2 linked regions of the Verminephrobacter eiseniae EF01-2 genome follow. The protein of the gene in region 2 interacts with the protein of the main gene of each other region in a pairwise test. Links are inferred from orthologs where the notes say so. Each region holds a gene or a part of one and is shown on either strand. Other genes may lie near its edges.

The links. Proteins that work in one complex are often made in the same cells at the same time.
Region 1: the proteins of secA (region 2) and secB interact in binary tests that used the Escherichia coli proteins (3 or more experiments, as listed by UniProt). The link is inferred for Verminephrobacter eiseniae EF01-2 from one-to-one orthologs.

The regions. Positions count from the first base shown.
Region 1 is NC_008786.1:52,003-55,352, forward strand. Bases 1-2,845 are described here. They hold secB (protein-export chaperone SecB), read left to right. Parts: upstream 1-1,116; coding sequence 1,117-1,575; downstream 1,576-2,845. Other genes in these bases: VEIS_RS00195 (Bug family tripartite tricarboxylate transporter substrate binding protein), read left to right, coding at 1-201; VEIS_RS00200 (rhodanese-like domain-containing protein), read left to right, coding at 345-752; grxC (glutaredoxin 3), read left to right, coding at 769-1,029; VEIS_RS00215 (NAD(P)H-dependent glycerol-3-phosphate dehydrogenase), read left to right, coding at 1,641-2,651; iolE (myo-inosose-2 dehydratase), read left to right, coding at 2,842-2,845. Outside these bases: more of iolE, read left to right, coding at 2,846-3,350. UniProt on the Escherichia coli protein: One of the proteins required for the normal export of some preproteins out of the cell cytoplasm. It is a molecular chaperone that binds to a subset of precursor proteins, maintaining them in a translocation-competent state.
Region 2 is NC_008786.1:4,314,153-4,318,426, forward strand. What follows is about bases 604-3,865. They hold secA (preprotein translocase subunit SecA), read right to left. Parts: upstream 3,558-3,865; coding sequence 804-3,557; downstream 604-803. Other genes in these bases: VEIS_RS30765 (hypothetical protein), read right to left, coding at 604-789; VEIS_RS19015 (M23 family metallopeptidase), read right to left, coding at 3,716-3,865. Also shown: bifunctional glutamate N-acetyltransferase/amino-acid acetyltransferase ArgJ, read right to left, coding at 1-571; more of VEIS_RS30765, read right to left, coding at 586-603; more of VEIS_RS19015, read right to left, coding at 3,866-4,274. UniProt on the Escherichia coli protein: Required for protein export, interacts with the SecYEG preprotein conducting channel.

The DNA of each region.
Region 1 (3,350 bases), 4.3 Mb from region 2 along the record:
GCGGGAACGCCCAGGCCGATCGTCGAGCGGCTCAGTGCCGCGCTCGGCGCCATTTTGTCCCGGCCGGCGGTCAGGGACTCGCTGAGCACGCAGGGCGCGATGCCGGCGTTCATGACACCCGAGCAGACGCGGGCCGCCATCCGCAGCGAGGTAGCGCGCTGGAGCAAGCTCGTCGCGCAAAGCGCGATCACGCTGGAGTGACATACACCAGATGGACACACATGGCGCCCCCGCCTGCCCGCCTTCGGCGCAGCCGGGCAAGGCCATGGTGCGGCGGCTGTGATGCGGCGATCGGCCTGTCCCTAAAATCACGCCATCGGCCAACCCAAGCCCAAGGACCCTTCGTGAAATTCATCATTGACAACTGGTATCTGTTCCTCGTTGCACTGGCTTCGGGCGGCATGTTGCTGTGGCCGCTCATCAAGAACGCCAGGGACGGCGCGCTGACGCCCGCCAGGGTCGTGCAGATGATCAACCGCGAAAAAGCCGTGGTCATCGATGTCTGCGAGACCGAGGAGTTTGCCGCCGGCCATGTGGTTGGCGCCAGGAACCTGCCCCTGGGCCAGATCGAAGAGCGCCTGCCCGGCGTCGTCAAGAACAAGGCGCTGCCCGTGGTTCTGGTGTGCGCCACCGGCGCCCGCGCCCGGCGTGCGGTGACCATGGCCAGGAAGCTCGGCTATGACAACGCCCAGGCCATGGCCGGCGGCCTCGCTGCCTGGCGGGCAGCCAGCCTGCCGGTGGAAAAAACCTGAGCCACGAAAGAGCGCCATGCAAGCCGTGAAGATGTACACCACCGCCGTCTGCCCTTACTGCGTCCGGGCCAAACAGCTTCTGAAGGCCAGGGGGGTGGAGCAGATCGAAGAGCTCCGCATCGACGCCGACCCGGCTGCGCGCCAGCAGATGATGGCGCTCACCGGCCGTCGCACGGTGCCGCAGATCTTCATCGGCCAGACGCATGTGGGGGGCTACGATGACCTGGTGGCGCTCGACGGCCGTGGCCAATTGATGCCGCTGCTGGGCGCTGCATAATGCCCGCACCACCCATGTGCCCGCTGCGGGAGCTGCTTGCCCCGGCGGGTTTCGTTTTGCTGCAACCCAAGCCAAGAGACTGTCACCATGGCCGACCAAGACAATCCCGTGTTCCAGATTCAGCGGGTCTACCTCAAAGACCTGTCGCTGGAACAGCCCAACTCGCCCGCCATCTTGTTGGAGCAAGAGCAGCCCAATCTCGACATACAGCTTGGTGTGGAAGCCACCCCGGTGGGCGAAGGCTTTTTTGAAGTGGCCGTGACCGCCACGGTGCAGACCAAGATCAAGGACAAGACCATGTTCCTGGTCGAGGCCAAGCAGGCCGCGATCTTCGAGATCCGCAATGTGCCCGAGGACCAGATGGGCCAGATCATGGGCGTCGTCTGCCCGCAGATCGTCTACCCCTACCTGCGCGGCAATGTGGCCGACGTGATCAACCGCGCCGGCTTCCCGCCGGTGCACCTGGGCGAGATCAACTTCCAGGGCATGTATGAGCAGCAGCAGGCGCAAGCTGCGGGCGCGGCTGCGCCGGTGACCACGCAGTAATTCGCCCGGGTGCCGCCCGCAGGCTCTGCGACCGCCGGCGCCCGATGCCCATGCGCTGATACGCGATGAAAATAATCGTCTCAGGCGCCGGTGCCTGGGGTTGCGCGCTGGCCCTGAGCGCGGCCCGGCACCCCGCAGGCCATGCGGTCACGCTGTGGGCGCGTGATGCCAGCCAGGCCGAGCGCATGCGCGCCGAGCGGCAAAACGCCCGCTACCTGCCCGGCCTGCCCTTTCCCCCCGCTCTCACGCTCGCCAGCGGCGACCTGGCGGCGCTGTGGCCCGGCGCCGACCTGGTCATCGTGGCCACGCCGATGGCCGCGTTGCGCGGCATGTTGCTGGCATTGCACGGCTGCACGGCGCCGGTGGCCTGGCTGTGCAAGGGCTTCGAGGCGGCCACTGGCGCCGAATCCGGCGGTCTGCTGGCGCATGAAGTGCAAGCGCTGGTAGCTCCTCGATTGCTCGCTGGCGCGTTCAGCGGCCCGAGTTTTGCGCAGGAAGTGGCCCTGGGCCAGCCGACGGCGCTGGTCGCCGCCAGCCCCCATGACCGGGTGCGCGCGGCGCTGGTCGGCGCGTTGCACAGCCCCAGCCTGCGCGTGTACGCCAACGAGGACATCGTCGGCGTCGAGGTCGGCGGCGCCGTCAAGAACGTGCTGGCCATTGCCACCGGCCTGTGCGACGGACTGGCGCTGGGGCTCAATGCCCGGGCGGCGCTGATCACCCGCGGCCTGGCCGAGATGACGCGGCTCGGGGTCGCGCTCGGGGCCCGGCCCGAGACCTTCATGGGCCTGTCGGGCCTGGGCGACCTGGTGCTGACCGCCACCGGCGATCTGTCGCGCAACCGGCGCGTGGGCCTGCTGCTGGCCCAGGGCCGGAGCCTGGCCCGGACCCTGGAGTCCTTGGGCCATGTGGCAGAAGGCGTCTACAGCGCCCGCACCGTGGCGCGGCGCGCTGCGTTGCTGGGGGTGGAGATGCCGATCACCCGGGCCGTGGTGGCCTTGCTCGACGGCCGGCTCAGCCCTGCCGATGCCGTCGCGCTGCTGATGGGCCGGGGCCCGGCATCGGAGCTGATGCATTGACCCTGCCGTCCCCGGTTGCAGATTCCCGTCGAAACTGGCTCCCTCGATCTGCGCCGTTCTGGAGCTTGTTTCAGAACCAAGGCCCGCGTATCTTGCGCCCTGACCTTGCCGCGCCGATCGATGGCCCGACCGGGGCGGCCAGCGCGCAGCGCACCATTGCGAACCGGAAACGAGACACAGCTTGCCCATCATGACGGTAAAAATCGGCATCAACCCCATTACCTGGACGAACGATGACATGCCGGAACTCGGCGGCGACACGCCGCTGGAGGTGTGCCTGTCGGAAACCGCACAGGCCGGCTATCGCGGCACGGAGCTTGGCGGAAAGTTTCCGCGCAACAGCCGCGCGCTGGCGGCGGTCTTGGCGCGCCATGGGCTGGAACTGGTCTCCGGCTGGTATGACGGCCGCATTCTCGATCGGTCGGTCGATGAGGAATTTGCGGCTGCCCTGCCGCATCTGAGCTTGCTGCGCGCTGCGGGCGCTGCGCATGTCGTCTATGCCGATACATCGCGTGGACGTCATGGCGGCATTTTCCAGCCGATCTCCAAGCGCCCGAAACTCCAGGCCGATGAATGGGGGGCCTACGGCGCCAAAATCACCGAACTGGCCGAACGCATGGCCGATTTCGGCGTCGGGATGGCATTCCATCACCATATGGGCACGATCGTCGAAACGGACGCGGAAGTCGGCCTTTTGAT
Region 2 (4,274 bases):
CGCCCTTGCTGATGCCGGTGATGCGCACCGTGGCCCCGGCGATCTGCAACTGCGCCGAGCAGGCTTTGGGCCGGGTGTCGGTGGTCATGATGGCTTCGGCGGCGCGCGCCCAGTGCCCCGGCTGCGTGTCGCCGTGGTCCGACTGCGCGTTGGCCAGGGCGGCGGGCAGGCCGGCGACGATGCGCTCCAGGGGCAGGGGCTCCATGATCACGCCGGTGGAAAACGGCAGGATCTGCTCGGGCGCCAGCGCCAGCATGTCTGCCAGCGCGCTGCAACTGGCCTTGGCCCGCGCCAGGCCATCGGCTCCGGTACCGGCGTTGGCATTGCCGGTGTTGATCAGCAGCGCGCGGATGGGCCGGCCGCTGGCCAGGTGGGCGCGGCTGATTTGCACCGGCGCGGCGCAAAAGCGGTTCTGGGTGAAGACGCCGGCCACGCTGGTGCCTTCGTCGAGCAGGAACAGGGTCAGGTCCTTGCGATCGGCTTTGCGGATTGCGGCCTCGGCAACACCGATGCGCAGGCCGGCAATCGGATACAGGCCGGCACTGGCGGGGGCAAGAAGATCAACGGGCATGGGGGCTTTCTGCGTCAATGGGGACATGGATCGGAGTCCGTGTCATCGGCGGCTTCTAGTGTCGCGTCACCGATCAGATGTCGTAGGCTGCGCGCAGCCATCGGAGCGCAGCGCAAGGCGCATCGCGCAGCCCATACCGAGCGTATTGGCAAGCGATGCAACGCCGCGATGCGCTTCGATGGCCAGCGCAGACCGACAGATGATCGGTGACGCGACACTAGGGGCGGGTCGATCAGGCCAGCTTGCCATGGCAGTGCTTGTACTTCTTGCCACTGCCGCAGGGGCATCGGTCGTTGCGGCCTACGCGCATACCCTGCGGCAAGGGTCGTTCGGCCATCTGGGCGGCCAGCGTGGCCTCGACCTGTCCGGTGTCGGTCGGGGCTGTGTAGGTCACGTTGGCAATGCTTTCGGCCCGGCTTTCCATGTCCTGCGCGGCCTGTTCGAGCTGCGTCGGCGACTGCACCTGCACCGTCATCAGGAGCTTGGTGACTTCGTTCTTGACCCGGTCGATGAGTTGCCGGAACAGCTCGAAGGCCTCGCGCTTGTATTCCTGCTTGGGCTGCTTTTGCGCATAGCCGCGCAGGTGTATGCCCTGGCGCAGGTAGTCGAGCGCGCTCAGATGGTCGCGCCACTGGGTGTCAAAGTTTTGCAGCAGCACCATGCGTTCGAACTGCGTGAAGTTCTCCCGGCCCACCTGCTCGACCTTGGCGTCGAATGCGGCTTTGGCCGCCTGCCGCACCCGGTCCAGAATCTCGTCATCGGTGATGGCGTTGGCTCCTTGCACCAGTTCCTGCAATGCCATGGTCAACTGCCATTCGCTGGCCAGCCGCTTTTCCAGCGTGGGCAGATCCCACTGCTCTTCCATCGATTCGGCGGGCACATACTGGCGCACCAGGTCGGTCATGCAGTCTTCGCGCATGGCGGCGATCAGATCCGACAGGTCGCTCGCGTCCAGAATCTCGTTGCGCTGCTGGTAAATCACCTTGCGCTGGTCATTGGCCACATCGTCGTATTCCAGCAATTGCTTGCGGATGTCGAAGTTGCGCGCCTCGACCTTGCGCTGGGCCGATTCGATGCTGCGGGTCACGATGCCGGCCTCTATGGCCTCGCCATCGGGCATTTTCAGCCGGTCCATGATGGCCTTGACGCGCTCGCCGGCAAAGATGCGCATCAGCGCGTCGTCCAGGCCCAGGTAAAAGCGCGAGGAGCCGGGGTCGCCCTGGCGGCCCGAGCGGCCCCGCAGTTGGTTGTCGATGCGGCGCGATTCATGGCGCTCGGTGGCAATGATGCGCAGCCCGCCCAGCGCCTTGACTTTCTCGTGCTCGATCTGCCACTGCGCACGCAAGGCGCTGATCCGGGCGGCGCGCTCGGCCTCTGACAGGGCCGTGTCGGCCTCGATGGCAGCCACATCCTTTTCGACATTGCCGCCCAGCACGATGTCGGTACCCCGGCCGGCCATGTTGGTGGCGATGGTGATCATGCCGGCACGACCGGCTTGCGCGACGATGTCCGCTTCGCGGGCATGCTGCTTGGCATTGAGCACCTGGTGCGGCAGGCCCTCCTGGCTGAGCAGCTGATCGATGATTTCGGAGTTCTCGATCGAGGTGGTGCCCACCAGCACGGGCTGGCCGCGCTCATGGCATGCGCGGATGTCCATGACCGCAGCGGCGTATTTTTCACGGGTGGTTTTGTAGACCAGATCGAGTTGGTCGTTGCGCCGGCTCGGGCGGTTGGGGGGGATGACCATGGTTTCCAGGCCGTAGATTTCCTGGAACTCGTAGGCCTCGGTGTCGGCCGTTCCGGTCATGCCGGCCAGTTTGTGGTACAGGCGGAAATAGTTCTGGAACGTGATCGAGGCCAGGGTCTGGTTTTCCGCCTGTATGGTCACGCCTTCCTTGGCTTCCACGGCCTGGTGCAGGCCCTCGCTCCAGCGGCGGCCCGACATCAGGCGGCCGGTGAATTCGTCGACGATCACGATCTCGTCGTTTTGCACCACATAGTGCTGATCCCGGTGGTACAGGTGCCTGGCCCGCAGCGCCGCGTACAGGTGGTGCATCAGCGCGATGTTGGCCGGGTCGTAGACCGATGCGCCTTCGGCGATCAGGCCGTGGCTGGCGAAGATGCGCTCGGCGGTCTCGTGGCCCTGCTCGGTCAGGAACACCTGGTGGCTCTTCTCGTCGAGTGTGAAATCGCCGAGCCGGGTCACGCCCTCGCCGGTGCGTAGATCGGCCTCGCCCTCCTGGCGCACCAACTGCGGCACCAACTGGTTCATCGTGACATACAGGGCCTGGTGGTCTTCGGCCTGGCCGCTGATGATCAGCGGCGTGCGCGCCTCGTCGATCAGGATGGAATCGACCTCATCGACGATGGCGTAGTTCAGGCCCTGCTGCACGCGGTCTTGCGCTTCGTAGACCATGTTGTCGCGCAGATAGTCGAAGCCGTATTCGTTGTTCGTGCCGTAGGTGATGTCGGCACGGTAAGCGGCCTGCTTTTCCGCGCGCGGCATATTCGGCAGGTTGATGCCCACCGTCAGGCCCAGGAAGTTGTACAGCCGCCCCATCCACTGCGCGTCGCGATGGGCCAGGTAGTCGTTCACGGTCACCACATGCACGCCCTTGCCCGACAGCGCGTTCAGGTACACCGGCAGCGTGGCGGTCAGGGTCTTGCCCTCGCCGGTGCGCATTTCGGCGATCTTGCCGAAATGCAAGGCCATGCCCCCGAGCAGTTGCACGTCGAAATGCCGCATCTTCATGATGCGCTTGGAGCCCTCGCGCACCAGCGCAAAGGCCGCCGGCAAAATGCTCTCCAAAGACTCGCCCCGGGCCACGCGCTCCTTGAACTCCTGCGTCTTGGCGCGCAATTGCTCGTGCGACATCTGCTCGTACTCGGGCTCCAGCGCATTGATGTGGACCACCGTCTTGCGGTACTGCTTGAGAAGCCGGTCATTGCGGCTGCCGAATATTTTGGTGAGAAAGTTGGTGGCCATGCGAGCAAGGCCGCCTGCCCCGCTGCAATCAGCGCGCCAGGCGACCGAAGTCCCTAAGAAAAATGGATTTCAAGTGGGTTCCCCGATCGTGATTGCAAGCGCAGCACAAGTGTCTTGTCATTGCGACTCGTCATTCCGGGCGGGGAGCAACCGCAATCTTACCTGCCCCGTGCCGCCGACCAAGCGTGCTCCAGTGGTGCAGCGGTGTCCGTGCCGCCAGCGCTCAGGAATTTCTGCGGATCCTGGAAAACCCCTTGCACCAGCACCTCAAAGTGCAGATGGGGCCCGGTGGAGCGTCCGGTGGTGCCCACTTCCGCAATCTTCTGCCCGCTGCGCACAATGTCGCCGCGCTTGACCAGTGTGCGTGATGCGTGCGCATAGCGGGTCAGCACCTGGTTGCCATGGTCGATCTCGACCATGTTGCCGTAGGCGGGATGAAATTCCTGCACCACCACCACACCGCCTGCGGCGGCCAGGATTGGCGTGCCGGTGTCCGCCTGGAAGTCCAGGCCGGAGTGCAGCGCCGACTGGCCGCTGATCGGGTCCAGGCGCCAGCCAAAGCCCGAACCCGCCGGCCGCCCCGCAACTGGCTCGTGGGTGGGGATCATCTTCTTGCGGATATGCTGGTCGAACAAACGCGATTCGAGCACCGTCATCAGATCCACACGCTGGTTCGTCAGGTGCTCCAGGTCGTCCAGCGTGGCCTGCAACTGCTCG